DNA from 4 places in the Nocardioides sp. JS614 genome. Region 1 is predicted to be linked to each of the others. Evidence: predicted binding sites of a transcription regulator. Region 1 holds the regulator's gene; each other region holds the start of a gene.
What was found. Region 1 encodes LexA, which represses DNA repair genes until DNA is damaged. Its sites were predicted from a motif close to TCGAACANNTGTTCGA; they were not measured.
Positions count from the first base shown of each region.

Region 2: the regulator LexA is predicted to act here: its motif matches at 2,936-2,951, upstream of NOCA_RS17125 (DUF222 domain-containing protein).
Region 3: the regulator LexA is predicted to act here: its motif matches at 2,345-2,360, upstream of NOCA_RS21505 (alpha-ketoglutarate-dependent dioxygenase AlkB).
Region 4: the regulator LexA is predicted to act here: its motif matches at 4,981-4,996, upstream of NOCA_RS17080 (SAV_6107 family HEPN domain-containing protein).

Region 1 is NC_008699.1:4,031,989-4,039,282, reverse strand. Features, by position in the region: gene NOCA_RS20785 (alkaline phosphatase D family protein) at 1-580, opposite strand, end outside; gene NOCA_RS20780 (phosphatase PAP2 family protein) at 676-1,587, opposite strand; gene lexA (transcriptional repressor LexA) at 1,687-2,427, opposite strand; gene NOCA_RS20770 (SDR family NAD(P)-dependent oxidoreductase) at 2,500-3,321, shown strand; gene NOCA_RS20765 (LysM peptidoglycan-binding domain-containing protein) at 3,539-3,895, shown strand; gene NOCA_RS20760 (hypothetical protein) at 4,151-4,537, opposite strand; gene NOCA_RS20755 (sigma-70 family RNA polymerase sigma factor) at 4,663-5,436, opposite strand; gene nrdR (transcriptional regulator NrdR) at 6,017-6,535, shown strand; gene NOCA_RS20745 (vitamin B12-dependent ribonucleotide reductase) at 6,676-7,294, shown strand, end outside.
Region 2 is NC_008699.1:3,284,207-3,291,500, forward strand. Features, by position in the region: gene NOCA_RS17110 (polyprenyl synthetase family protein) at 1-259, shown strand, start outside; gene NOCA_RS17115 (Rv2175c family DNA-binding protein) at 301-672, opposite strand; gene pknB (Stk1 family PASTA domain-containing Ser/Thr kinase) at 858-2,771, shown strand; gene NOCA_RS17125 (DUF222 domain-containing protein) at 2,986-4,371, shown strand; gene NOCA_RS17130 (hypothetical protein) at 4,696-5,157, shown strand; gene NOCA_RS17135 (MarR family transcriptional regulator) at 5,528-7,294, shown strand, end outside.
Region 3 is NC_008699.1:4,174,019-4,181,312, forward strand. Features, by position in the region: gene NOCA_RS21495 (ABC transporter permease) at 1-1,297, opposite strand, end outside; gene NOCA_RS21500 (ABC transporter ATP-binding protein) at 1,478-2,245, opposite strand; gene NOCA_RS21505 (alpha-ketoglutarate-dependent dioxygenase AlkB) at 2,382-2,996, shown strand; gene NOCA_RS21510 (methyltransferase) at 3,107-3,742, shown strand; gene NOCA_RS21515 (CDGSH iron-sulfur domain-containing protein) at 3,799-4,008, opposite strand; gene NOCA_RS21520 (iron-containing redox enzyme family protein) at 4,005-4,973, opposite strand; gene NOCA_RS21525 (LemA family protein) at 5,187-5,750, opposite strand; gene NOCA_RS21530 (DUF2207 domain-containing protein) at 5,804-7,294, opposite strand, start outside.
Region 4 is NC_008699.1:3,274,667-3,281,960, forward strand. Features, by position in the region: gene NOCA_RS17060 (DUF58 domain-containing protein) at 1-630, shown strand, start outside; gene NOCA_RS17065 (transglutaminase family protein) at 630-3,026, shown strand; gene NOCA_RS17070 (DUF3040 domain-containing protein) at 3,048-3,509, opposite strand; gene NOCA_RS17075 (methyltransferase domain-containing protein) at 3,656-4,414, opposite strand; gene NOCA_RS17080 (SAV_6107 family HEPN domain-containing protein) at 4,448-4,879, opposite strand; gene NOCA_RS17085 (hypothetical protein) at 5,083-5,532, opposite strand; gene NOCA_RS17090 (YbaK/EbsC family protein) at 5,590-6,063, shown strand; gene NOCA_RS17095 (ArsC/Spx/MgsR family protein) at 6,063-6,419, shown strand; gene NOCA_RS17100 (phytoene desaturase family protein) at 6,450-7,294, shown strand, end outside.

The DNA of each region.
Region 1 (7,294 bases):
AGTCGCCGAGGTGCAGCACGGCGTGCAGGTCGTCGCGCGCGGCAAGGCCCCGGTAGGCGGAGAACCAGCCCGCCTGCAGGTTCGCGCACGACACGACGCCGAAGCGCAGGTGGTCCGGGCTGGCGTCGCTCGCCGGGGCGGTGCGGGCCCGGCCGACCGGGCTGACGGCGTCGTCGTACCGGAAGCGGTAGTGGTACCAGGTCGCCGGCTCCAGCCCGGTGACGTCGACCTTGACCGTGTGATCGCGGCTCGGCCCGGTCTGGAACCTGCCGCGGCGCACCACCCGGCGGAAGTCGGCGTCGCGCGCCACCTCCCAGCGGACCTCGACCCGGGGGCCGTGGCCCGACCCCGGCCGGCTCGCGGCGGTCGGCGTCACCCGGGTCCAGATCAGCACGGCGTCGGGAAGCGGGTCGCCGGAGGCGACCCCGTGTCGGAACACCCGGCCGCTCGCGCGCGGGTCGTCCGCGGCGCCGGTGGGTGCGGCGGCGCCCGCGGGCCCGTCGAGGCCGGTGGCGACGGCGAGCGTCGCGGCGCCGGCGGTGCCGGTGGCGAGGAGGGTACGGCGATCGAGGGTGGTCACGCCTCAATGAACGACGCACCGGGTGCCGGGGCACGGGCTCACCGGTGTGAGCACCGTATGTTCACCCGGCCGTCACTCCGGACGGGGGCGCCGGGTCACTGCTCGGAGTCGACCAGCCGCCCGGCGGCCTGCGCCACCGCGTCATCGGGGCACGGGGCCTGCGCCGCCGCGTCATCGCGAGAGGTGGTCTGGACCGGTGCGGCCGTGAGCACCAGGCCGGGCTCGCGCCGGCGCAGTCGTCGCAGCAGGTGGCCCAGGGCGTGCCGGAGCCGGACCCGGCCGATCGCTTCGGCCGCGGCCCAGCCCGCGAGGATGACCATCCAGCCCACGATCGCGTCGATCACCCAGTGGTTGCCGGTGCCGACGATGACGACGGCGGTGCCCAGGGCGTAGAGCCAGCCGAGCACGCGCACCCATTTGCGGGTGGCGTAGATCTGCAGGGCGAGCGCGACCCACAGCGACCAGCCGGCGTGCAGCGAGGGGAAGGCCGCGAGCTCGTTGGTCAGCCCGCCCAGGCCGCGGGGCGCCGAGGCGTCAGCGCCCCACCAGCCGTCGGCCGCGTGCAGGCTGAGGATGTCGACGTACCCACCGATGAAGCGCGGCGGCGCGGTCGGCAGCGAGATGTAGGCCATCAGGCCCATCAGGGTGCCGATCACCAGGGCCCGGCGGGCGGGCCCATAGCGGTCGGCGCCGAGCCGCCACAGCCAGATCAGCACGCCGGCGGTGACGACGTAGTGGAGGGTGGCGTACCAGTAGCTGCCGGCCAGGCCGAGCACCCGGTGGTCGCTGAACAGCTGGTTGAGCGGGACCTCCCACTGGATCCCGATCAGGCCCTCGAGGTGCAAGAGCTCGTCGGCGCGGCGCAGGGCCGGGCCCATGTCGGTGTCGGCGAGGAGCCGGGCCAGGCTGTAGACGACCCAGAGGGCGAGGATCAGGACCAGCTCGAGGATGCCGCGCGCCCACCGCGGCATCGGGCGGCTGCGGGCGAGCGCGGATGCTGTCGTCACAGCACCAGCGTTGTTCATGCAACCTCCCTGAGTCATCCGGGCTCCACCCGGAATCAACACCAGGGTCTGCTCAGGTAATTCCCCGACGTCCGGTCGATGTCAGACCCGTCGCAGCACCGCTGTCACCTTACCGAGGATGGTGGCATGGGTGCCGTCGATCGGATCGTAGGCCGGGTTGTGCGGCAGCAGCCACACATTTCCGTCCTTGCGCTGGAAGGTCTTGACCGTCGCCTCGCCGTCGATCATGGCCGCCACGATCTCGCCGTTCTCGGCGGTGGGCTGCTGGCGGATCGCGACGTAGTCGCCGTCGCAGATCGCGGCCTCGATCATCGAGTCGCCGCGCACCTCCAGCAGGAACAGCTGGCCGTCGCCGACCAGCTGGCGGGGGAGCGGGAAGACGTCCTCGACCCGCTCCTCGGCGAGGATCGGGCCGCCGGCGGCGATCCGGCCGACGACCGGCACGTACTGCGCCGCGGGCAGCGCGTCGCCGACCCCGGTCTCGTCGAAGGAGGACTCCTCGGCCGCCGACATCGACCGGCGCGCGGCCATCACCTCGGGCAGGAACACCTCCAGGGCACGCGGGCGGTGCGGGTCGCGCTTGAGGAAGCCCTTCTCCTCGAGGGTCTTCAGCTGGTGGGCCACGCTCGAGGAGCTGGTCAGCCCGACCGCCTCCCCGATCTCGCGCATCGAGGGCGGGTAGCCGCGCTTCTCGATGGAGTCCTTGATGTGGGCGAGCACCCGCTGCTGGCGCGGGGTCAGCCCGGTGGCGTCGGGCGGTCCGTCGGGCAGCTCGCTCACGCGGCGGGACGGGGTCTTCTTGCCGGTCTGGGGCGTGGCCATGGGAGCACGGTAGCCATCTCGGCCGTCGGGTTCAAACACCTGTTCGAACGGCGTGTCGGCCAGACTGCGGCCATGGGTGCACTCCGAGGTTCAAGCAGGCGCGGGGCGAGTGGCCGCAGCGCGGTCGTCACGGGCGGGGCGCGCGGCATCGGGCGCGGGATCGCCGAGCGGCTGGTGGCGGAGGGGTACGCCGTGGTCGTCGGCGACGTGGACGAGGCGGCGGCGCGGTCCTGCGCGGAGCAGATCGGCGCGGCCGAGGGGCGCGGGCTCGACGTACGCGACCCGGACGCGCACCGCGCCGCGGCGGCCGCGGCGATGCGGCACGGCGAGCTGGCGGCCTGGTTCAACAACGCCGGGGTCGGCGACGACGGCCTGATCGGCGACCTCACCGACGAGGCCGTGCGGCGGGTGGTCGAGGTGAACCTGCTCGGCACCCTGTGGGGGATGCGGGCCGCGGTGGCCGCCTTCGGCCCGCGCGGCGGCGACGTCGTCAACACCGCCTCGCTCGCGGGCCTCGGCCCGGTGCCGGGCTACAGCGTGTACGCCGCCACCAAGGCCGCGATCGTCTCCGCCTCGATGTCGGTGGCCGCGGAGACCCCGCGCCGGGTCCGGGTGCACGCCCTGTGCCCGGACGGCGTGCGGACCGCGATGCTCGACGCGCAGACGCCCGGGGGCCTGGGCGCCGCGCTCGTGCACTCCGGCGGGCGGATCCTCACCGTCGAGGAGGTCGCCGCGGCCGCGGTCGGGCTGCTCGGGACCGGCCGGGTGGTGCGCACCGTCCCGGCCTGGCGGGGCGGGCTGGTGCGGGCCACGACCCTCGCGCCGTCCGTCGCCGCCCGTGCCACCGGCCTGTTCGCCGCCCAGGGCCGTCGGGCGATCGCGAAGGGCCGCTGAGGACCGTCGCGGGGCCGCCCCGCGGCCATCGAACAAATGTTCGTGTCGCTCCTTGATCGGTTCGAACACGTGCTCTATCGTCGTACACATGTTCGATCGAACGTCTGATCGAGTGCCTGGTCCAGACCGTCCCGCGGGGACTGTCGGTGGCCACCACTAGAACTGACGTCGAGAGAGCAGGACCCCAGGCAGACCGCCGCTTCCCCAGGAGGTCACGATGAGCACGATGACGATTCCCGCCCACCCGGCTCGGGTGGTGCGCTCCGCAGCCGCCCGCCGCGGCGCGGTCCGGCTGACCCGCCGTGGCCGCCTGGTGGTGCTCGCGGTCGCGGTGCTCGCGATCCTGGCGATCGGCTTCGTGCTGGCCGGCGGCTCGGTCGCCACCGGCGAGTCGGGCCACCCGGAGCCCACCCGCGTGGTGATGGTCGGCACCGGCGACACGCTCTGGGACATCGCCGCCGGCCTCTCCGACGACGGCGACGTGCGCGCGATGGTCGACCGGATCCAGCGGCTCAACGCCCTCGACTCCGGCATGGTCGTCGCCGGCCAGCGCCTCCTGGTGCCGGTGGAGTAGGCGCCCTCACAGACCCACACCAAGGCCCACGCAGGCCCACACAGACATCGTCAGCCGCCTCGACCCCGGCTGACGAGCCGGGGAAGACGAGGGGCGGGGCCTGGTGGCCCCGCCCCTCGCGGCGTCCTGGTGGGGTGCCGGGGCCGCGCCCAGTTTCGTCGGTCGGCCGATGAACCTCGCGCCTGGACGATGAAGCTGCGTCGTCCAGGCACGAGTTTCGTGGCGGACCGGCCCCGTGCGAGCGCGGCCGTGGCCTCAGCGGGCGGCGCGGCGTCCGCCGATGGGACGGGTGCGATCGTCCTCGGCGGCCGGCTCGGCCGGGGCCGGTCCGGAGCGCGGCGGCGGGCCGCCGGTGATGCCGAGCCGGCGCAGCACCCGCGCGAGCAGCATCAGGCCGACGAACAGGCAGGCCACGGCGCCGACCGAGGCCAGGGCCAGGAACCACCACGCCGTCCGGTCACCGCCGCGGGCGGTCGAGCCGAAGTCGATCGCGGCGTACACCAGGTAGCCCCACGCCACGATGCACGCGGTGATCCCGAGTGCGAGCAGCAGCAGCGCCGGCTGGAACCGGGCCCGGCGCCGCGGCCCGCGACGCGATCCCGCGCGCTTGCCCGCCGTGCTCCCCGTCGCCCTGCCTGCCACCGCGCCATTGTCGCCGATCCCCGGTCGCCCTCCGGCCACCCGGGGCCGGTGCGCGCGGCGCACGCCGGTGGCCGCACGGATCGGCCCGGGGCCGGGCTCAGGCGGCGAGGTTCAGACGGCGAGGCTCAGGCGGCGAGCGTGACGTTCAGCTCCTCGCGCAGCCGGGCCATCAGCCGCGTCAGCAGCCGCGAGACCTGCATCTGGGTCACGCCGATCGCCTCGCCGATCTGGGCCTGGGTGCAGCCGCGGAAGAAGCGCATCTCCACGATGATCCGCTCCCGCTTCGAGAGCTTCGCGAGCACCGGCGCGAGCACCGCGCGGGCCTCGGCCACGTCGAAGCCCTCGTCGGTGAAGCCCAGGCGGCGCCCGATCGGGTCGTCGTCGCCCTCGTGCGCGGGGGCGTCGAGCGAGGCCGGCGCGAAGCAGCCGCTGGCGCCGAGCGCCTCCACCACGAGGTCGCGGTCGAGGCCGAGGTGCTCGGCGATCTCCGAGGGGCGCGGCGCCCGGCCGAGCTGCTGGTAGAGCTCGCCCTCGCAGGCGATGATCTTGGTCTGCGCCTCCTGGATGGAGCGGGGCGGGCGCACCGTCCAGCCGAGGTCGCGGAAGTGCCGGCGGACCTCGCCGCGGATGGTCGGGATCGCGAAGCTCAAGAAGTCGTGGCCGCGGTCCGGGTCGAAACCCTTGACCGCCTTGACCAGGCCGACGTACGCGACCTGCTCGAGGTCGTCGGTGGCGATGCCGCGCCCGCGGAAGCGACGGGTCGCGTCCACGGCCACCGCCATGTTCAGGCGGATCAGCTGGTCCTCGATCTCGGCCCGCTCTGCCGGGTCGGCGGCGGAGCGGAGGGTGAAGAGACGGATGGTCTCGTCGGAACGGCTCGGTGCAATCCCTGCAGTCATCGGGGGTGACCTCTCCTGTCTTCGATTGTCCTGGGGCCCTTTGTGCTGCGGCCCTTTCACGACCGTCTTGGTTGTCTTGCCCCGGACTGGTGGAGCGATAAACCACCCGTGCGGGTGGTCTATCCGGGGGCGGATCGTGCATCGGCCGGCCGCACCGACCGCCGCACCGACCGCCGCGCCGAGGGGCTTCCCGGGCGCGGCGCCCGGGCCCGGCAGCAGGTCCGGGGACGGCGGGGGACGAGGCCGCGACACGCCCTCGCGAGCCCCCCGATCCGATGCCCGGAGGGGCCCTGACCTGCAGGTTTGCCGCGTGGCCGGCGATCGCCGCAAGAACTTCCGCGGGCTACTTGCGCAGCCCTGGGGGCCGGGCGTACGGTTACCACTACATCTAGTACTTACAACGGTGTAGTTATCCACATCTAGTCCCCAGAAGCGCCTCGGCGACTCACAGGTCCAGGGTGGAAGACCCACAGCTCGCCCCTTGTTGTACACAGCGGAACCCCCGATATCCACAGCCCGCGCCCACCCCTCCTGGGGATTCTCGGCGACCCCTGCGCAGCCCACCGGAGAGGAGTGACCCGTGCACTGTCCGTACTGCCGCAACACCGACACCCGGGTCCTCGACTCGCGAGTCGCCGACGACGGCGGATCGATCCGCCGCCGGCGTACCTGCTCGGCCTGCGCGAAGCGGTTCACGACCGTGGAGCTGATGCAGCTGACCGTGCTCAAGCGCTCCGGCGCGTCCGAGCCGTTCACCCGGGAGAAGGCCGTCGCCGGGGTCCGGAAGGCCTGCAAGGGCCGTCCGGTCACCGAGGACCAGCTCGCGTGCCTGGGCCAGGCGGTCGAGGACGCGCTCCGGTTGGACGGGGCGGCCGAGGTCCCGGCCCACGAGGTCGGCCTGGCGATCCTGGGTCCGCTGCGCGAGCTCGACGAGGTCGCCTACCTGCGCTTCGCCAGCGTCTACCGCGCCTTCGAGTCGGCCGACGACTTCGAGGACGAGATCGCGATGCTGCGCGCCGAGCGCCCGGCCGTCGCGATCGAGCCGGTGACGGTGCCGGCCACGGAGCCGGCCCCACCTCAGCCCGTCGCGACGGGCTGACCCCAGACCGCCCGGCGTGTGTAGTGGGGAAGCTGCACGCGCCGGGCGCACCACATCGAGCCCGGCCGCTCACCCGAGCGGTGTCGGTGCTCAGGGCAATGATCGAAGCAACACCACCTCGAGAGACGGGACAAAGAGGGATGACCGAGACCGTGAGCGGGCGCACCGGCGCCAAGACCGGCCTGAAGATCGAGCGGGTCTTCAGCACCGAGGGGGTGCACCCGTACGACGAGCTGACCTGGGAGCGCCGCGACGTCGTGCAGACCAACTGGAAGACCGGTGAGACCGTCTTCGAGCAGCGCGGCGTGGAGTTCCCCGACACCTGGTCGGTCAACGCCTCGACCATCGTCACCACCAAGTACTTCCGCGGTGCGGTCGGCACCGACGCCCGCGAGTGGAGCCTCAAGCAGCTGGTCGACCGGGTCGTGAAGACCTACACCAAGGCCGGCGTCGACCACGGCTACTTCGCCACGGTCGGCGATGCCGAGGTCTTCGAACACGAGCTGACCTGGCTGCTCGTGCACCAGTACTTCTCCTTCAACAGCCCCGTCTGGTTCAACGTCGGCACCCCGTCGCCGCAGCAGGTCTCGGCCTGCTTCATCCTCTCCGTCGACGACTCGATGGACTCGATCCTGAACTGGTACAAGGAGGAGGGCTTCATCTTCAAGGGCGGCTCGGGCGCCGGCTTGAACCTCTCCCGGATCCGCTCCTCCAAGGAGCTGCTCTCCTCCGGCGGCACCGCGTCGGGCCCGGTCTCGT
Region 2 (7,294 bases), 750 kb from region 1:
GGTCGCCCTCGCCCTCGACGCCGCGCCCCCGGCCGACGCCGCCCTCCTCGACCGCTCGCTCGGCACCGCGCTCACGGTCGAGCAGGTCTCCGAGCTGCGCCGCATCATCGCCGCCTCGGGGGCGCACGCCCAGGTCGAGGCGGTCATCACCGAACTGGCCACGCACGCCGTCACCGCGCTGGACAAGGCCGACATCCACGACGACGCCCGTCGGGTGCTGCGCCAGCTGGCGTCGGCCGCCACCCAGCGGGTGGTCTGAGCCCGACCGGTCGCGCGTGCGGCCGGCGTCCCGAGCTGCCGCTAGAGGGCCATCGCCTGGGCCCGGCGCTTGACCTCCGAGCCCCGGTTCTCGCGCAGGGCGTCGATCGGGCGACCGGGCAGGTCGTCGTCGGTGAACAGCCAGGCGATGCACTCGCGGTCGTCGTAGCGGCCGTCGTGCAGCATCGTGAGCAGCCCGGGCAGGCCCTTGACGACGACGCCGTCCTGGATGAAGGCGGCCGGCACCTGCTGGCCGGCGCCCGGCGTCGGCACGGCGGCGGCGAGCTCGTGCTCACGGATCATCGTGCGCACCTTCGCGACCGTGACGCCGAGCCGCCGGGCGGTCTCGGCCCAGTCCAGCCACTCGGGGACGAGGGCGGCGAGGTCGGCGTCGGCGAGTCGTGGCTGGTTCATGGCCACCAGTCTTCCACCGTGGCCCACGCCACGCCGGAGGCGGCTCAGCACGCTCCCGGGCCCCCGCGTCCGTACGATTGAGCAACCTGGTCCTTCCCCAACAGGTGCGCAGGAGGGTCGCTGTGCCGCCAGACCGGCAGTCAGATCGGCACGCCCACGCGGGCGCCGACGCGGCTGGCGACCCCATGACCGGCCGGCTGCTGGAGGGCCGCTACCGGATCGGCGCCCGGATCGCCCGCGGCGGCATGGCCAGCGTCTACGAGGCCACCGACATCCGCCTCGACCGCACCGTGGCGGTCAAGGTGATGCACCCGGGCCTGGGCGACGACGACGAGTTCGCCGCGCGGTTCGTGCGCGAGGCACGCTCGGCGGCGCGGCTCTCGCACCCCAACGTCGTGGCGGTCTACGACCAGGGCGACGACCACGGCACGGTCTTCTTGGCGATGGAGCTGGTCGAGGGCGTCACCCTGCGCGACGTGATCCGCAAGGAGAGCCCGATGCCCCCGGCTCGGGCGCTCGCACTGATAGAGCCGGTGCTGTCCGCGCTGGCGGCCGCCCACCGGGCGGGCATCATCCACCGCGACGTGAAGCCGGAGAACGTGCTGATCGCCGCCGACGGCAGGGTGAAGGTCGCCGACTTCGGACTGGCCCGCGCGGTCAGCGCCGACACCCAGCACACCGCGACCGGCGGGGTGCTGATCGGCACCGTCTCCTACCTGGCCCCCGAGCTCGTCGTCGACGGCCGCGCCGACGCCCGCGCCGACGTGTACGCCGCCGGCGTGGTGCTCTTCGAGCTGCTCACCGGCGGCAAGCCGCACGAGGGCGAGACGCCGATCCAGGTCGCCTACAAGCACGTCCACGAGGACGTCCCGGCGCCCTCCACGCTCGAGCCCGGGATCCCGGCGTACGTCGACGCGCTCGTCGCCCGCGCCACCGCCCGCGACCGCGGCCTGCGGCCGGCGGACGCCGGCGTGCTCCTGCACCAGCTGCACCGGGTCAGCCATGCGCTGGCCGAGGGCGTCCACGACGACCCGGACCTGACGGCCGACCTGACCCCGCTCCTGCTGCAGACCCAGCCCGTCGAGCTGGCCATCCCGGACGAGGCGGTCGTCGACCGGACGACGCCCATCCAGCTGCTCGAACGCCCTTCGGCCTCACCACCGTCCGCGGGACCGGAGCGGCGTACCCCGCCGCCGAGACGGCCACGACGCTCCCGCCGCGGCCTGGTCCTGCTGCTGGCAGCCCTGCTCCTGGTGGCCGGTGCCGGCGCGGGCGCCTGGTGGTTCCTCGACGGGCGCTACACCTCGACGCCCGGGGTGCTCGGCCTGACGAAGGCGGCCGCGGAGCAGCGGCTCGACGAGGCCGGCCTCGACGTCGCGTGGGGCGACAAGGCCTACTCCGAGACGGTTCCCGCCGGCCGGGTGGTCGCCACCGACCCGGAGCCCGGGTCGAAGGTGCTCGACGGCGGCACCGTCACCGTCGTGCTCTCGCTGGGCAAGGAGCGCTACGACGTGCCGAAGCTGAAGGGGCTGACCGTTGACCAGGCCCAGGACGCCCTCGCCGAGACCCATCTCGCCTTCGGCACCAGCACCGAGAAGTGGTCCGACACCGTCGAGAAGGGCGTCGTCATCTCGAGCTCGCCCAAGGCCGGGACGACGCTGCGCCCCGACGCCGCCGTCGACCTCGTGGTCAGCAAGGGCCCCAAGCCGGTCACGCTCAAGGACTGGGTCGGCAAGGACGCCGACGAGGCGATGGCCTGGGCCGAGGGCAAGGGGCTCGACGCCGCTGTCGCCAGCGAGGAGTACAACGACGACGTCGCCGCCGGCGACGTGATCTCGATGGACCCGCCCGCCGGCACCACGCTGCATCGCGGGGACAGCGTCTCGTTCGTCGTCTCCAAGGGCCCGCACCTGGTCGAGGTCCCCTCCGTGCGCGCGCAGGGGGTCGACGCCGCGACCGCGACGCTCGAGGCGCTCGGCTTCCGGGTCGTCACCGAGAAGGCCTCGGGCTATCTGGGCCTGGGCTACGTGTTCTCCCAGGACCCCGGCGGCGGCGAGATGGTGCCCTTCGGGTCGACGATCACCCTGACGCTCATCTGACGCTGACCCGGTCACCGCGCGGACCGTTGTCGGCCTGCGAGACGTCCGTGTTTGCGGTGGCGGGAACGAGATGACGTGGTCACCGTCGGCGGAGGTTGAGATGTGAGCGCAGCGAGCCTCGAAACCCCGCGCCCCCGCAGGACCTCGCACCCTCTCTGACCTGGGCAAACACGGGCTCGGAGGGACTGTCGGTGGCCCCTGTTGTACTGGTCTCATGAGCACGGCACGCGATTGGGCGGACCGGTCGGAGGAGCGGATCCTCGACCTGGCCGGTGCGTGCGCGCGGTCGATTCGTGACGCGGAGACCGAGCTGTTGCGGCTGGCGTATCAGTGGGCGATCGTGCACCCGGCGAACCGGCTGGATCCGGTCGAGGTGGACTTGCCGGGTCGCGAACGGGCGCGTCGGCTGGGTGGGGAGGGGACTCCGGAGGTGAGCGAGTTCGCGGCCGCGGAGTTCGGGGCCCGGATCGGCCGCTCACCGTATGCGGCGGCGTCTCTGATCGGGGACGCCCTGGACCTGCAGCACCGGTTCCCGCGCCTGTGGGCGCGGGTCGAGGCCGGGGAGGTCCGCGCCTCCTATGCCCGCTACGTGACCACCAAGACCCGGACCCTCGCCGCCGAGCAGGCGGCCTACGTCGATGCTCGCGTCTTCGAGTCCGCGGACGGGCGGCTGCCCTGGTCCCGGTTCGAGGAGCTGGTGGCCGGCACGGTCGCCCAGGCCGCCCCCGAGGCGGCCCGGGAGAAGGAGGAGCGCGCCGCCAAGGCGAGGTTCGCCAAGAAGGTCCGCCGCACCGTCGCCGACCAGACCCATGGAATGGCCTCGTTCCTGGTGCACGCCGACCTGCCCACCATCGAGGCCATCGACGACTACGTCACCCAACGAGCCAAGCAGCTCGCCGACACCCTGCCCGACGCCCCCCACCTGCAGAGTGAGGATGACCGGCGGGTGCACGCCTTCCTGCTGCTGGTCTCCGGCGCGCCGGCCGACACCGACCTGGCGGACCTGCTGCCGCAGGTGTGCCTGTACGTGCACACCTACGCCGACCCCGACGCCGACCGCACCCAGAGTTCCGAGGGGATCGTCCGGGTCGAGGGCCATGGTCCGGTCACCCAGGCGTGGGTCCGCCGGTTCCTCGGCCCGCACGCGCGGTTCACGATCCGTCCGGTCCTCGACCTCGCCGACCAAGCCCCGGTGGATTCCTACGAGATCCCCGACCGACATAGGCGGGCCGTGCATCTGATGACGCCGGCCGACACCTTCCCCTTCGCCTCCTGCACCTCACCGGGCATGCAGATCGACCACACCATCCCCTACGACCAGGGTGGTGTCAGCGGGGTGGGCAACTACGGGCCGATGACCACCCTGCACCACCGGATCAAGACGCATGGCGCGGGTTGGCAGGTCAAGCAGCCCTTCCCCGGCATCTACATGTGGCGCGACCCCCACGGCGGCTTCTACCTCGTCGACCACACCGGCACCCGCCGCCTCACCGACGCGTCCACCGAGGACCAGCCAGCACCGCCGCCGCGCAAGCCCATGGTCATCGAGCTCTGGCACAGCCCCATCCACATCGAGATCGCCGACGACTTCGCCGCCTAACTGAGTCGTTTAGGTCGACGTCATTGGCGGCGGTATGACGCGGCTTTGTCTAGCCCATGAGTAGCCGGCATGCGGGAAGCATTCACGGCGGCGGGGTGGGCCGCCCGTCGACGTAACGTTCAGTTCAGCGCAGCCTGCAGACAGATGGCCCTGCGCGCGCCGTCGAGAACCGCTTCTGCGTGGTGCCGTGGCTCGTGTGACTGGTGTGTCCTGGTCGCGCCGGTCGGCTGGCGAGGTTAGCCGTCGCCGGGATGCGCCTGGATTCGAGGCGCGGTCCAGTGGCGCGGGTCGGCGCGCGCGTGACGTGGTACGGGGGTTGTAGCGGTGAGCGAGGAGTCTTGGCACGAGGCACGGTTGATTCCGACCTCGGGTATCAACGGCGTCGAGGAGCGGGAACGACGTGCGACGTCTGCGCTGCTGGCGGATCTGGGCGCTGGGAAGGAGTTCGGCCGCACCTTCGTGAAGGCGTTCGGTGCGCCAGCGGCGGCCGTTGACGCTGGACACCGCCTGTCGGTTGACAGCGGCCGGTTCGGCTCCGATTGGCACCAGCAGGGTGACCATGTGATCAAGCCCGTCGTGTGCATGGGCGGACTGGCCAACCTCGTGGCGCTTGTCGAGTCGGAGGATCCGATCGTCGCAGGCGAGTTCCTCACCAGTGAGCAGGAGATGTCGTTGCCGCTGCACACCCACAAGGCGCTCACCGCGAGGCGGAACTCGGTGGGCACTGGGCTGAGCACGTGCTCGCGCGGATCGAGGCGTTCGACGGCTGCGGGGTCACCCTCTTGACCCCGCAGCACATCCGCGCCGACTACGTCCGCGCCGCCGACAAGGAAAGCGAGTCGCGGGCGCTGATTGTCTCGAAGCGTGTGTCCTTCCCCATCCAGCCCTGACCTCTCTCCGACGTTCTGGGCCCCGCTGCCTCCAGGGTGTAGCGGAGTCCGAACGCGGTGAACCCGATCTGCACCATCTGACTCTGTGTTGCTCATAATTCGTGGCAGGGTAGGGCGCGGACCCACGATCGGGAGGCCATGCGACGATGCCAAACATATCCGAGCGCAACTTGAAGGCGTTTCATGAGGCTGCTCAGTCCTTGAAACTGTACAGACGCGCGGAGCTTTCGGACGCTCGCGGGGAGTCGCTAGTCGAGCATTTGTACGTGGATCCCTTGCCGAATGACCACGTTCTCCAGACGATGTTGAAGAGCAACACTACTTTCCTGGTCGGGCGGAAGGGCACTGGCAAATCGACGGTCTTCCAGCGCGCGCAACATGAGTTGCGGAAAGCTGGAAAAGCGTCCGCATACATCGACATCAAGACCATCTACGAATCCAGCCAGGTCGATCCGGGTCTGGCCGCGAAGCTATCGGCAATGCCGGGTGCCATGAACTTGGACGAGATGGAGTCGTTGCTTCTCCATCGAGCATTCTTGGCCGCGATGATCCGAGCAATCCGCGAAGAGATCAAGAGCCGAATCAAGGTCTCTCTATGGCAGAAAGTTAAGAACTCGGTAGGTGGATCCGTGGATGATCTGTTTGAGGGCTTGGATGCCCTCCTTGAGGCAGCTGACGCGGACCGCTTTATCAGTGTTGTTTCCACCCGTTTAGTCGAAGAGCGCAGGCAGGACTCCGACGAGGTCATCAACAAGCAAGGTGTGTCCGGAAAGGTTGGCGCGGGTGCCACAGGGCCCGAGGCCTCCCTTGCGTTTGAAGACCAAACGAGCTACACGTTCGGGTCGGAGCGTGAACGGCAGTTTGCGGATATCTTGGTTCGCGTCTTCGACATCAAGTCGTATATACTGCAACTCAAGGAGTTGCTGAATCGAGTCGGACTGACACAGTTGTTCGTCTTCGTAGACGATTTTTCGGAGCTTCCGCCCCCCGCCATGCAGGTCGTCGTAGACGCTCTCCTCGGGCCCTTGAACAATTGGTCTGAAGAGTTGATTAAGTTCAAGATCGCTGCCTATCCCGGCCGCATCTACTACGGCCAAATCGATAAGACGAAGATTGATGAGATCAGCCTCGACATCTACAGCCTGTACGGCACCGCCGACATCGCGGGGATGGAAGAGAAGGCGGTCGACTTCACGCGCCGTCTGATCACGCGGCGTCTCGAGCACTTTGGTGTTCAAGCGCTCGGCGATGTCTTCGACACGCGTCGCTCCGGTGGAGATGAATTGTGGCGTCAATTGTTCTTCGCCACCATGGCAAACCCCCGTAATATTGGCTACGTATTGTATTTCATGTACGAGTCGAATCTCATCTATGGGCAGAAAATCAATCTTGCCTCGATCCGGGACGCGGCGCGTAGGTACTACGAGGAAAAGATTGAGGCGTATTTCGCCATGAATCGATTCCTGCACGAGAGCTTCGATGAACGATCTTCCATCTTTAGTCTCAAAGAACTACTCGACGCCCTCGTCATCCGAGCGCGTGAGTTGCGGTATCACACCACCTCGGCAGTAATGCGAGACCTCGAAGGTCGCCCACCTACGAGCCATTTCCACGTTGCGACGCAAATGGAGGCTCTGCTCGCAACCTTGGAGTTGAACTTCTTCATCACCAAGTACTATGTGATGAGTGACCGAGACGGTCGGAAGGTCACCGTTTACGCCCTTAACTACGGGCTATGTCAAAAGCAGAGCATTGAGTTCGGACGTCCTGAGGGGAAGCGCGAGTACCGGCTGTACTACGTGGAACGAGTGTTCGATGTCACTGCGATCCTCCAAGAGTACGTCAGAATGAATCAGGAAATCGTCTGCGACTCATGCGGCCACAACTTCGATCATGAAGCGCTTCCCGCCCTACAAATGTTTGACATGCTTTGTCCAGAATGCAGAACGGGCAAGTGTGTCATTACGAACCTCTCGAAGAAGTACGAGGCCACCCTTCGAGAGATTGATCCTGAACTTCTCCTGCCAAAGGTT
Region 3 (7,294 bases), 140 kb from region 1:
ACAGCCCGGCGGTGAGCGCGACCGCGCCCACGACCAGCTGCACGACCCCGGCCACCAGGCGCCGGTGGATCGAGGATTCCGGGAGCGCCACGTCGTCGCGGAGCGCCTGCACCGGCGCGATCCGCGCCGTACGGCGAGCCGGCAGCCAGGCGGCCGCCATCGTGATCAGCACGCCCACGGCGTAGCCGGCGATCACCGTGCGCGGGGCGAAGATGATCCCCTGGCCGGAGAGGTCCAGGCCGACCTGCTCGAACATCGCCCGGATCGCCAGCGCGAGCAGCACCCCGAGGCCGAGTCCCAGCGTGGAACCCAGCGCCCCGACGACGGCGGCCTCGACCAGGACCGAGCGGGTGACCTGCCGCTGGGAGGCGCCCAGGGCGCGCAGCAGCGCCAGCTCGCGGCTGCGCTGCGCGACCAGGATCGAGAACGTGTTGGCGATGAGGAACGCGCCCACCACGAGCGCGATGCCGGCGAAGATCAGCAGGAAGGTCGTGATGAACGAGACGGCCTCGAGCAGCAGGTTGCCGCTCTCGTCGGCCGCGTCGTCGCCGGTGATCGCCTCCAGGTCGCCGGGCAGCACCTCGCGCACCCGGTCGCGCAGCTCGGCCTGGGAGGTGCCACCCTCGGCGGTGACCCACACGTCGGTGTAGGCGTCCTCGCCCCCGAGGAACAGGTCCCGGGCCGTGGTCGTGTCGAAGACCGTGAGCGTGGCGCCGTTGAGCGAGCCGCCGTCCGCGAAGTCGACCAGGCCGACCAGCTCGGGCTGCAGCACCGGGGTGTCGGTCGAGGTGATCACCCGGATCGTGTCGCCGACGGCGTACCCCGCCTTGTCGGCGGCCGCGACGTCGAGGGCCACCTCGTCGGCGCCCTCCGGCACCCGGCCCTCGACGACCGAGAGCCCCTCGAGACCGTGGCCCGCAGGGGCGTCGTTCCAGTTGACGCCGATGCCGGGCGCGCCGTTGCCGCCGATCAGCTTGTTCTCGCGGCTGACCACGAACACGCCGACGGCGCTGACGTTGCCGTCCACCCGGGCGGCGCCGGGGACCGACTCGAGCCGCGGGAGCAGGTCGGACGGGACCGTGAGCGTGGAGGGGGTGCCGTCGAGGGACGCGCCACCCTCCGGGCGCACGATCACGTCGCCGACCGTCGAGGCGAAGATCGCGGTGAAGCTCCGGTTGAGCATGTCGGAGAAGATCAGCGAGCCGGCGACGAACGCGACCCCGAGCACGATCGCGAAGGTGCTCATCAGCAGGCGCAGCTTGCGCCCGAGCAGGCTCCTGAGGGCGGCCTTGATCATGCGGGGTCCCCGCGGAAGTGCGGGCCGGAGGAGCGCAGCGGGGGAAGTGCGCAGTTTCGTGGGGTGTTCATGCGGGGTCCCCGCGGAAGTGCGGGCCGGAGGAGCGCAGCGGGGGAAGTGCGCAGTTTCGTGGGGTGTTCATGCGGGGTCCCCGCGGAAGTGCGCAGGTTCGTGGGGTGTTCATCGGGCGTGCTGCTCGGCCAGGCGGTTCATGACCTCGAGTACCCGCTCGCGGGTGGGCTCGCGCAGCTCGTCGACGACCCGGCCGTCACCGAGGAAGACGACCCGGTCGGTGTACGCCGCGGCCACGGGGTCGTGGGTCACCATCACGACCGTCTGGCCGTAGTCGTCGACGCTGCGGCGCAGCAGCTCGAGGACCTCGGCGCCGGAGCGGGAGTCGAGGTTGCCGGTCGGCTCGTCGGCGAAGACGATCCGCGGCCTGCTGACGAGCGCCCGGGCGACCGCGACCCGCTGCTGCTGGCCCCCGGAGAGCTCGTTGGGCTTGTGGTCGAGCCGATCGGACAGGCTCACCGTGTCGATGACCGCGTCGTACCACTCGCGGTCGGGGCGGCGGCCCGCGATCGCCAACGGAAGCGCGATGTTCTCGGCCGCAGACAGGGTCGGCACCAGGTTGAAGGACTGGAAGACGAAGCCGATCTCGTCGCGGCGCAGGCGGGTGAGGGCCTTGTCCTTGAGGGTGGTCAGGTCCTGGTCGCCGATGAACACCGAGCCGGAGTCGGCCCGGTCCAGCGCCGCGCAGCAGTGCATCAGCGTGGACTTGCCCGAGCCGCTCGGGCCCATCACCGCCGTGAACTCGCCGGCCGCGAGGTCGAGGCTGACGTCGTCGAGCGCGACCACCATCGCCGGGCCGGAGCCGTAGGTCTTGGTGAGGTTGCGCACGCGCGCTGCCGGAGGGACGGGGGTCCCCTGGAGGGTGGCCTCGGTCATGGGCCCAGCCTCTCGCGGGCGGCGTGCTCGCCGCCACGGGAATTGGTCCCCTCCGACCCTGGCTTCCCCCTGGGTTCCCCTGGTTCCCCTGGGATTCGCTCGAACAATTGTTCGATCCCGGCGTATGCTCGGGCCCATGGACTTCCAGGGAACGCTGTTCGGGGCCCCGCCGGCGACCGCTCCGGTCTTCGACCTCCTGGAGCGCCAGGTGCTCACCCGTGGCGCCTGGGTCGACGTGTGCCGGACCTGGCTGCCCGAGGCCGACGACGTCCTCGCGACGCTGCTCCGCGAGGTCCCGTGGCGGTCCGAGCGCCGCCAGATGTACGACCGCGAGGTCGACGTACCCCGCCTCCTGCACACGTACGGCGTCGGCGAGCCGCTGCCCCACCCGGCCCTGGCGCGCGCCCGCGGCGCGCTGTCCGCCCACTACCGGCCCGAGCTCGGCGAGCCGTTCGTCACGGCCGGCTGCTGCTACTACCGCGACGGCCGCGACAGCGTCGCCTGGCACGGCGACACCATCGGGCGCGGCAGGACCCAGGACACGATGGTCGCGATCGTCTCGCTCGGCGACCCGCGCCGGCTGATGCTGCGGCCCCGGCTCGGAGGTGAGTCCATCTCGGTCGAGATGGGCCACGGCGACCTGCTGGTGATGGGCGGCTCGTGCCAGCGCACCTGGGAGCACGCCGTCCCCAAGGTCGCGCATGCCGGGCCCCGGATCTCGGTCCAGTTCCGCCCGCTCGACGTGGCCTGAGCATCGCCCGATCCGGTCGTGGGTCCACGCCGACCCATGGTCGGCGTGGGCCGCACGACCGGCCGGGCGCAGGAGGCGTGCCGGTCACCGGCAGCGGGTACCACGACGCCATGACCACGATCAGCCACGCTCCGGAGACGATGGGCTTCGGCCCGCTCCGGATCAGCTTCGACGGCCGGGTGCTACGCCCTCGGCCGTGGACCGCGGCCCAGTCGGAGTGGGCCGCCGAGATCCTCGCGGACGCACCCCCGGGCCCGGTGCTCGAGCTGTGCGCCGGTGCCGGCCAGATCGGCCTGCTCGCCGTGGCCGGCTCGGACCGGCCGCTGGTGTGCGTGGACGTGAACCCGGTGGCCTGCGACTACGCCCGGGCCAACGCCCAGGCCGCGGGCCTGGCCGACCGGGTCGAGGTCCGCGAGGGCTCGGTGCACGAGGTGCTCGGCGACAGCGAGCGGTTCGCCCTGGTCATCGCGGACCCGCCGTGGGTACGCCGCGAGGAGGTCGCCCGCTTCCCCGAGGACCCGGTGCTGGCCATCGACGGCGGGGCGGACGGGATGGCCCTGGCCTGGTTGTGCATCGACACCGCCCGCCCGCACCTGCCCCGGGGCGCCAGTGTGCTGCTCCAGCTGGGCAGCGTGGAGCAGGTCGACCTGCTGCGCGAGCGGCTCCGGGAGACCGACGACGAGCTGGCCATCAGCGAGCTCCGCTGGTGCGAGCGAGGCGTGCTGGTCCGGCTCGACGCGACCTGAGTCGACGCGACCTCAGTCGACGCGACCTCGGCGGGCGCGCCCGGCCGGGCCGGCGGTCAGGTCGGACGCAGCCGCTCGGGCAGCAGCTTGTGGGTGCCGTCGCACCACGGCAGGGACGCCGACTTGTGGCACCGGCAGACCGCGGTGACCGGCCGGGTGGTCTCGTGGGCGACCCCGGCGGGATCCTCGATGGTGTGCTGGCCGCGCAGCAGCATCGGTCCGCCGGGGCAGAGCACCACATCCGGATGGTCGTAGCACCCACTCACGCGACCTCCTCCTTCCGCTCCTCGCCGACTCCCCAGCGCTCGAGCATCGTGCCGGCGAACCGGTCCTCGAGGTCCAGGCAGGTGAACGCCCCGAACCACACGTCCTCCTCGAGACCCGGCTCCTCGGCCAGCAGGCCGCCGCAGATGGTGCGCACCGCCAGCTGCTCGTGGACCGCGTCCGCCTCCACGTGCTCGGCGTAGTAGGCCACCACCTCCTCGGGGAAGCCGAGCCGCTCCAGGCCCTGCACCATCCGCCGCGACGGCAGCGAGCTGGTCGCCTCGAACGCCGCCAGATGGCCCAGGGCCGCGCCACGCAGGCGCCGGTGCAGGCCGAAGAGCGACATCGCGTTGTTCTGCTCGAGCACCTCCAGGGGCACCTCGTCGACGTGGGCGCCGTACGACGCCGCCAGCCCGCTGGCCTCCATGCCCTGCGCGAACAGGTGGTGGTGCAGCCGGTTGGGGTCGCCGCCGCCGTACTCGTCGTACTGGAGCTCCATCAGCGCGGCCTTGGCCCGCACGCCGAGGCGGGGCACGACCCACGCGGCGGGGTCGGACTCCTTGAGGTGGTAGATCGAGCGCACCCGGAGGAGCTCGAGGACCTGCTCGCGGTCGGCGTCGCGCTGCACGTGCGTGGCGACCGAGGCGCCGTCCTGCTCGGCGACCCACCCGAAGAAGTCCTCGACGAAGGAGAGACCCACGGGCGGCGTGAAGCGCTCCCACAGCCGCTGCTCGAGGTCGCGCTCCAGCAGCCCACGCAGCCGCACCAGCTGCGGGTCCCACTCCAGGTCGTCACGGACCTCGTCGAACCCGCGGTAGTGCAGCTCGTGGAGCGCCCAGAGCGCCAGGGCGGCGTCCTCGCCCTCCGAGGCGCCGACCGCGAGGACCGGGTAGAAGTCGTCCGAGCCGGCCCGGAGGGCGCCGAAGAGCTCCTCGGTGAGCGGACCGCGAGGCTGGGGGATCTGCATGCGCGGTGAGTACCCGCCCGGATTTGCAGCCATGCCTACCGGCGCGCTGATCCCGAAGGTCGCTGGTCGAGCAGCGGGCGCCAGCGCGTATCGAGACCGCACACCTGCTGCTGTCTCGATACGCCCGTCGCGACCTCCTTCGTCGGTCGCGGGGCTACTCGACCTGGCTGCAGCTTCCACGCCTCCCGAGCAAGCTCGGGTGGCGTGGGCAGCTCAGAAGCTGACCTGGGGCGCCTGCTCGTGGCCGTCCGGGGCGTCGTAGAAGTCGCGCTTGTGCACGCCGGCCACGCCGGTGAAGAACATCCACGGGATGGTCTGGGTCAGCTTGTTCAGGGTCGCCACGGCGTCGTTGTAGTACTGCCGGGCGAAGGAGATCTGGTTCTCGGTCTCGGCCAGCTGCTGCTGGAGGTCGAGGAAGTTCTGGTTCGCCTTGAGGTCCGGGTAGGCCTCGGCGACGGCGTTCAGGTTGACCAGCGCGCCCTGGAGCCGGGCGTCCGCGGCGGCCTTGGCGGCGACGTCGTCGCCCTTGGCCGCGGCCTGCACGCCGGTCCGCGCCGCGGTCACCTCCTCGAACACGCCCTTCTCGTGCGCGGCGTACCCCTTGACGGTCTCGACCAGGTTGGGGATCAGGTCGGCGCGCCGGGTGAGCTGGACGTCGATGCCGCCGAGCGCCTCCTGGGCCCCGATGTCGGTGGTGCGCAGCTTGTTGAAGCCGACGACGCCGAAGGCGACCAGGGCGACGAGCACCACGACGATGACGATGATGGCGATGAGCATGTGAACTCCTCAGAACACGGGTGGGTACAGGTGGACGTGGGATGGTCGGTCGGTCACCAGGAGCCGCCGCCCCCGCCGCCGCCTCCGCCGCCACCCGAGAACCCGCCGCCGCCCGAGGACGACGACTTCTGGGTGGCCTCGTAGGAGGAGATCGCGGAGCTGACGGTGGAGTGGAAGTCGTCGACCATCGACGAGGCCACCGAGCCGGTGTAGGCGCCCGCGTACGCGGGACCGAGGTACGACGGGACCGGCGGCTCGGCGCCCATCTCGGTGCGGTACTTGCCCGCCCACTCCTCGGCGCACCCGAACGCCACCGCCCAGGGCACGTAGGCGGTGTAGAACTCCTCGCGTCCGGAGAAGTCGAACCGGTCCTGTGCGGACGGCGTCGCCAGGATCCGGCGGAACCCGCCGGCCCGCGACCAGAGGTCGCGGCCGGCCTTGGTGCGCCGGGTGCCCGCGCCGGAGGCCGCGAGGGAGGCGCCGAAGACCCCGAAGGCGCCCGGCACCAGCCCCACGATCGACATGTTCAGCGGGTTCCAGATCGCGATCGCGACCACCGCGGCGAGGCAGAGGCCGATGACCACTCCGCCACCGCCGCCCAGCCCGCTCCTGACCATCAGGCCGGAGGTGGCGGCCCAGGTCCGGGTGCTCTCCTCGAACGACTCGATCTCGGTCTTGAGCCGCTGACCGGCCGCGACGTCCTTGGGCGCGGCGACGAACGAGGTGCCCGGGCCGCCGAGCAGGTGTGCCACCCCACTGGTCACGGGATCGAGGCCGGCCCAGCCCGCTGCGCCGTTCTTGTCCGAGATCGTCCACGTGCCGTCGGCGCGGTCCAGGTCGACGGCACCCTTCTCGGCGGCGTACATGAGGGTGGCGACGTACTGCTCGTCGTCGACCTCCTCGGTGACCAGGTAGGCGGCCTGGGCGGGGCCGATGCCGTCCGGCGGCGCGTACATCACCGGGAACTGCGGGTCCTTCTCCCTGGCCCGCCGGGCCAGGTGGAAGCCGTAGCCGCCGGCCGCGGCGGCCAGGACGAGCACGACGGCCAGCGCGGCCAGGTTGGGCCCGAGCACGGCGTCCAGCGCCGGGCCCCAGGGTCGCTCGTCGCCGGGCGGAGGCGTTGCCAGGTCCAGGCCCACCTTGACCGTCACGGGGGTGCGCGGGTCGAGCGACGTCGCCCGGATCCGCAGGTCCGCGGTGCCCTCCCCTCGGAGCCGGCAGCCCGTCTCGTCGGAGCCGACGGCGCACTGGACCCGCTCGGCCGCGGCGGGCAGGTGGACCGTGAGGTCGGCCGAGTCGATGCGCTGGGCCCAGCCGCTGGGGATCAGGTTCCAGTAGAGCTGGGTGCGGGAGCCGTTGGTGCCCGGCTCCAGGATGCCGGCGATGTCGTAGCGGATCTCGTACACGTGCTCGCCGGGCTCGACGGTCGAGTCCGGATCGCCGATGCGGGCGACCTTGAACTGGCCACCGCCCTCGTAGGACGTCTCGACCGGGACGTCGGCACCGTCCATCGTGACCTCGATGCCGCGGGGGATCCGGCGGAC
Region 4 (7,294 bases), 760 kb from region 1:
CGCAGCTCGGCCCGGCTCGGCGAGCTGATGGTGCGGCGCGAGGAGCAGCCGTGGCAGTCCCGGGCGACGCTGGTCCTCGACAACCGGGTGCTGGCCCACCGGGGACAGGGCATCGCATCCTCGCTGGAGGCGGCCGTCTCCGCCGCCGCGTCGATCGCGGTGCACCTGAGCCACCGCGGCTTCGCCGTACGCCTGGTCACCGCGCTGGGCGAGGACCCCAGCAGCGCCTGGCACCTGCGCGACGCCGACCTCAACACCGGGCCGCTGATGGAGGCCCTCGCGGTGGTGCAGGCGACCCACCAGTCCCGCCTCGACACTGCGTGGCTGGCCGAGGGTGCCCACGGCGGGCTGACGGTCGCCGTCTTCGGTGGCATCCTGCCCGCCGACCTCCCGGTGCTGCGCCGGATGCAGCACCAGGCCGGGTCGGCACTCGCGATCGCGCTCGACGTCGACGCCTGGACCGGCGCGCCGGCCGGCGTGGGCGCAACCCCGGCCCTCGGCCAGCAGGGCTGGCGAGCGGTGCCGCTCGGCCCGCGCGACCGGCTCGAGTCCGTGTGGCAGGAGCTCGGGCACACGAGCGCGCAGCGCTCCCGCGTCGTCAGCCGGAGTGCCTCGGAGGCGACCGTGTGATGGCCGCACTCACCCGGTCCCGCGGCAGCCTCTCGTCGAGCGCCCTCCTCGCGGCGGTGGCCGCCACGACCACGTTGGTCGCGGTGTACGCCTGGCGGGGCTTCACGCAGGCGCCCGGCGGCTTCTTGAACCCCTTGCTCCTGCTGGGAATCGTGGTCGCGGCGACCGGCACGGCAACCAGGTGGTGGCGGTGGCCCGGACCGGCCGTGGTCGCCGCCCAGGTCGTCGTCTCGGGCCTCGTCGCCAGCATGCTCATCACCGGGTCGCTGGTCCCGGGCACCGGCACCCTTGGCGACGTCCGGTCGGCGATCGTCGCGGCGCTGGACAGCTCCCGTGAGTTCGCGGCACCGGTGCCTGCCACCGCGCCGCCCATCGACCCGCTGCTGATCCTGTGCGGGCTGGCCTGCCTGCTGCTCGTCGACCTCCTCGCCTGCACGCTGCGCCGGGCGCCGCTCGCGGGCCTGCCGCTGCTGACGATCTACACGATCCCGGTGAGCCTGATCGAGACGTCGATCGCCTGGTGGGTCTTCGTCGGCACGGCGGCCGGCTTCCTCGCGATGCTCTTCCTCCAGGAGGCCGAGCACGTCAGCCGCTGGGGCCGACCGATCGCCGAGGACCGCGAGACCGGAGACCCGATCTCGCTCGGAGCCGGCGCGCACGCCGTTCGGCGTACCGCCACCGGCATCGGCGGGGCCGCCACCGCCCTCGCGATGGTGCTGCCGCTGCTCGTCCCGACCCTCGGCCTGCACGTGTTCGACTTCGGGCCCGGCAAGGGCGACGGGGACAACATCCGGATCGAGAACCCGGTGGCGGACCTGGTGCGCGACCTCAAGCGCGGCGAGGACACCGACCTGGTGCGGATCACCACGACCGAGACCAATCCGGCGTACCTGCGGATCCTGGACCTGAACCGCTTCACCGACGTCGAGTGGACGCCCGGCGACCGCGACGTCCCCACCAACCACGGCGCCGACGGCGCGCTGCCGCCGCCGCAGGGCGTCGACGCCGAGGTGACCCGGGAAGAAGTGCCCTACGACGTCACCATCCTGCCGGCGTTCGAGTCGCGGTGGCTGCCGACGCAGTTCCCGGCCAGCAACGTGCAGGCCGAGGGCGACTGGCGCTACGACTCGACCACGATGGACTTCCTGGCCGTTCCCGGGGACCTGACCACCGCGGACCTGCACTACACGATGAGCGCGCTCGACCTGGTCCTCAGCCCGAAGCGGCTGCGCGCGGCCGGTTCGTCCGTGGGCCAGGTCAGCGAGATCTTCACGGACCTGCCGCCGAACCTCCCGCTGGTCGTGCGCCAGCTCGCCGTCCAGGTGACCCAGGATCAGACCACGCGGTTCGACAAGGCGGTGGCCCTGCAGAACTGGTTCCGCAGCGAGTTCACCTACTCCCTGGAGACGCACGCCTCCGGCAACGGGTACGACGCTCTCACCACGTTCCTCGGCGACGGCCCCGACGGCCGGGTGGGGTACTGCGAGCAGTTCGCCTCGGCGATGGCCGTGATGGCCCGGGTGCTGGGCATCCCGGCACGGGTGGCGGTCGGCTTCCTGACACCGGAGCCGGACGGTCCCAACACCTGGGTCTACAGCTCGCACGACATGCACACCTGGCCCGAGCTGTTCTTCCGCGGCTCCGGGTGGGTGCGCTTCGAGCCGACCCCGGCCGACCGGGCGACCGGCGTGCCGTCGTACACGGTCTCCGGCCTGCCGGGCGGCCTGGACCCCTCCGACCCCGCGGCGACGCAATCCAGCACCAGCATCCCGGGGCCGTCGAACCGGGCCACCCAGACCGCGGACCCGACCGCCGACACCGGACAGAACGGCGAGGCCGACGCCGGCCTCGCGTGGGGACCGGTCCTCGGCGGCGGCGCCGGACTGCTGGTCGTGGCCGGCCTCCTGCTCCTGCCCCGGCTGGTCCGCCGTCGCCGGCGCGCGCGTCGCCTCACGGTGGCGGGACCGGAGGCGATCTGGGCCGAGCTGCACGACACCGCACTGGACCTGGGCGTGCCGTGGCCGGCGGGCCGATCCCCGCGGGCGACCCGCGACGTCCTCGTGGACCACCTCGGCCTGCCGGTGGACGCGACCAGTGCCGAGCGACCCGCCCACGGCGCCGACATCGCGCCCGAGGGGGCGGCGGCGCTGGACCGGATCGTGCTCGACGTCGAGCGGCTGCGCTATTCGCGCTCCCCCGCCGACGCCGACCGGCCCCGGCTCCGTGCCGACGGCCGGACCTGCATCGCCTCGCTGACCGGCGGCGCTCCTCGCGCGGCCCGGCGCCGGGCGACCTGGTGGCCGCGGTCGGTCCTGGCCTTCGTCAGCCGGGCGCCGCGGGCGGTCGCGCCGACCGTCGAGGCGAGGTACGGCGGGGTCGTCGACCACGCGAACTGACCGGACGCTGACGCGTCCTCGCTAGAACCCGCCCTCTTCGCGGCGGCGACGCCAGCGCTCGTCCATGCGCTCCATGAAGGAGTGGCCGGAGCGCCCGGAGTGACCGTGGCGGCGCGGGCGGCGGGACTTGCGGCCCGAGCGGCCGCCGTCGACGACGGTGAAGCCGCCTCGGCTGGGGTGCTGGAGGGTGCGCGGGTCGGGCGCCGGTGAGGCGGACTGGCCGCGCATCGCGGTCAGCGCGACGGTCGCGGAGCCCAGCATGATCACGAAACCGGCGATGCCGAGGGGGGTGATCTGGGCGACGGCGCCGGCCATCAGCACCACGACACCCAGGACGAAACAGGCGCCCGCGATGATCGCCCGGCGCCGGGCCGCGCGGCGGAACGCCGTGCCGCGCAGGGTCGAGGCGAGCTTGGGGTCCTCCTCGACGAGAGCACGCTCCATCTGCTCGAGCAGTCGGAGCTCCTCTTCCGAGAGTGGCACCGTTCCTCCCCTCAGGGTCATTCGCCAAGTGGTCGCCGCGTAGGTCGGCCAGCGCCTCAAGTCTAGGCAGCGGGTGGTCATCGCGGTAGGCGGGTTCGGGAAATTCGTGACCGAACCGTTCCCGGCCCGCGCGCCGGCGAACCGCGTCAGCGGGCGAGCAGGTGCAACTGGGTCGCCAGCGGGCGGAACTCGGCCCGTTCGGAGACCGCCCGCTCGAGGTCGACCAGGGCCGCGGCAGCCCCGGGCTCGAGGTCCAGCAGGGAGCCCGGGACCAGGTCGGCGAAGACCCGGATCCCGTGCACGGCGGTGACCTGGAACCCGGCGCCATCGACGAGGGCGGTGACCTCGTCCTCGGTGAACCTGCGACCGGAGCGGCCGCCGTGGTCCCGCGCCGGACCGCCGGGTGCCTGGTCGAGCATCGCGAGCGCCTGGGCGAAGTGCCCGGCCATCGCCCGGGCGACGACCGCGGCGTGGCGCTGGCCGACCAGGAGGCTGAGGGTGCCGCCGGGGCGCAGCACCCGGCGGAGCGTGGTGAGCGCGGCGCCGGGGTCGTCGACGACCTCGAGCACCCCATGGCACAGCACGACGTCCGCGGCGTCCGGGCCGGTGACGTCGAGGAGGGTGGACAGGTCGCCCTGCCGGCCGGCCACCGTGACCCCGGCCTCGCGGGCCCGGCGGTCCAGGGACGCGAGCGCGTCGGGGCTGGGGTCGACCACCGTCACCCGGTGGCCGAGCTCGGCGACCCGGACGGCGAACCCCCCGGTGCCGCCGCCGATGTCGAGCACGTCGAGCGCGGCGCCGTCCAGCGCCGGGAGCAGCGCGTCCCAGACCACCGACGTACGCGCCGCGGTGCGCCGTTCGCTGGGCCGTTCGCTGGGCCGTTCGCCGGGCCGGTCAGGAGGCATGGGGCAACCCTAGGACCCCCGAGAGCCGCTCCGTCAGCCGGCGCGCACCGCCGCCGCCCACGGCGAGGCCGCGGGATGCGGCACCAGGCCGAGCGAACGCTCCACGACGGCGAGGAACCGGTCGGCGTCGCGGACCAGGTCGTCGGCCTCGCGCTCGGAGACCGCGCGGGTCGAACCCGCCTCGGCGGCCGCCCGCTTGGCCGCGCCGGCGGCGAAGAACCGGGCCCACTCCGCCAGCTCCGGCGCCACCTCGGCCAGCAGCACCCAGGCGTTGCGCTGCGGGCGGCGCCGCGCCGGCTCGGGGTGGGCGCGGGCGGCGAGCAGCGCGGCGGCGGCGCGCAGCGCGGCGACGTGGGCATGCGCGTAACGGGCCGGGACGTCGGTCGCGGCGATCGCCTCGCTCAGCGACTCCGCGGAGCGCGCGAGGTAGGAGTGGGTGGTGGCGGGTAGGGCGTAGGGGTTCATCGAGGTCCTCTCCGTCGACCCCTGACCGGTGACCCCTGGCAACACCGGCGGACCGGCCCTCGACGGGGACGGGGGTCGAGGTCGTCCCCGCCGAGGTATGATCGAACATCTGTTCGAACACCATCACGGTACACCCCGCCGCCCCCCGGGCGTCAAGGGCGGGGTCGGCCCCGCGTCCGGTGCGGCGTGAGCACCGGACGGGGTCAGCGCGGCGGGGCCGATTCCGGCAGCGCGCGGGTGAAGGCCCGGGTGTCGGGGTGCCACAGCAGGACGGCGGCCGTCAGGTCCAGCGACAGGGCGACCACGGAGAGCACCAGGAAGAGCGTCGGTGGGTCGGCGCGCAGGCTCGCGAGCGTCGCGATCGCCATCATCACGACCAGCGCGCTGAGCAGCACCCTGGCCCAGTTGTGGCCCTGTCCGAGGAAGAGCAGCAGGATGATCGCCAGCACCGCGACCACCACGAACATCGTGATCGCCACGGGCGCGAAGGCGGGCGGCTCGACCGAGCCCAGGTCGGTCCGGTCCGCGGCCCAGGAGGCGTCCAGCTCGTCACCGAAGACCAGCGTCAGCAACGCCGTCACGCCGCTCGTCACGACCACGGCCACCAGCACCCAGATGGCGCCGGTCACGGCCACGGGCCGCTGCTCACTCATCCCCGCTCCTCTCCCCTGCTCGAACCGACTTCCTCGAAGACTCTAGGGTCTCGCAGTATGACCACCGAGCACCCGACGATCACGCGGTTCCGTGACGACCACCGGCGCCGGGGCGGCACCGGCCAGGTCGTCATCCTGCCCGACTCCGTGCACACCGCCGCGCTGGCCGCCGAGGCGCTCGGCTGCGAGGTGGGCGCGATCGCCAACAGCCTGCTGTTCGACGCCGACGGCTCGCCGGTGCTCATTCTGACCTCGGGTGCCCATCGCGTCGACACGACGAAGGTCGCGGCCGCGCTGGGTGTGACCAAGCTCAAGCGGGCCACGCCGGAGTTCGTGCGCGAGCACACCGGACAGGCGATCGGCGGGGTCTCCCCGATCGGGCATCCGTCGGAGGTCCCGACGTACCTGGACTCGTGGCTGCGCCGGTACGACGTCGTGTGGGCGGCCGCCGGGCATCCCGCCGCGGTCTTCTCGACGACGTACGACGAGCTCGCCGCGATGACCGGCGCGCCCACGATGGAGGTGGAGTGATGGAGATCTGGCTCAACCCGGCGTGCTCGAAGTGCCGCACCGCCGTGGCCGAGCTGGACGCCGCCGGGGTCGAGTACACCGTGCGGCGCTACCTCGACCAGCCGCCGACCGCGGCCGAGCTCGGTGAGGTGGTCGACCGCCTCGGCCTGGAGCCGTGGGACGTGGCCCGCTCGAAGGAGGCCGCCGAGGAGGGCATCGACCTGCCGCGCGACGCCGCGCACCGCGCGGACTGGCTGGCGGCGCTGGCCGCGCACCCCCGGGCGCTCCAGCGGCCGATCATCACCGCCGCGGACGGGACCACGGTGGTGGGTCGCGACGCGGACTCGCTGCGCCGGGTGCTCGACGCGGAGTCCTGATCCGGGATCCCGGGCTCTAGGGTTCGCCCCATGGCACGGGTCGTGGTGGCGGGTGGCGGCTTCGGCGGGCTCGCCTCGGCCGTCCGCCTGGCCAAGCTCGGCCACGAGGTCACGCTGGTCGAGCGCGCGGCCCGGCTCGGCGGCGCCCTGTCGGAGGTGAGCGCGGAAGGGTTCTCCTGGGACGCGGGCCCGACGTACACCCTGCTGCCCGCGGTGATCCGCGACCTGTTCCGCAAGTCGGGCCGGCCTGTCGAGCGCGAGCTGGAGCTGGTGCCGCTCGACCTGGTGCGCGAGCACCGCTTCGAGGACGGCACCGCCGTGCGGGTGGCGTCCGGCCGGGCCGCGCAGCTGCGCGCGTTCGACGACCTGGCGCCCGGGCTCGGCCAGCGCTGGGTCGACCACGTGGCGTCGTACGCCGAGGACTGGGACGTGCTGCGCCGCGGCTACCTCGAGAACCCGTGGCGGCCCGACGACCTGCCGGGTGACCTGGCCGCCCGTCTGGACAGCCGCGAGACGCTGGCCCGGCGGCTCAAGCGCACCTTCAGGGACGAGCGGCTGCGGATGGTCGCCGGGCACCCCCTGGTCGCCGAGGGCCACGACCTGCGCAACGTGCCGGCCTGGCTGGGCGTGACCGCCTACGTCGAGCAGCGCTTCGGCGCCTGGACCGTCGAGGGCGGGATGGCCCGCCTCGGCGCGGCGCTCGCCGACCGGCTGGCCACCCGGGGGGTCACCACGCTGACCGGGACGGAGGCCACCGACGTCGTGGTCAGCGACGGCCGCGCCGTCGCCGTGCGCACCACCGCCGGGGACCTGGACGCCGAGGTCGTGGTGTGTGCCGTCGACCCGCGCCGGCTGCCCGCGCTCGCGCCGTACGT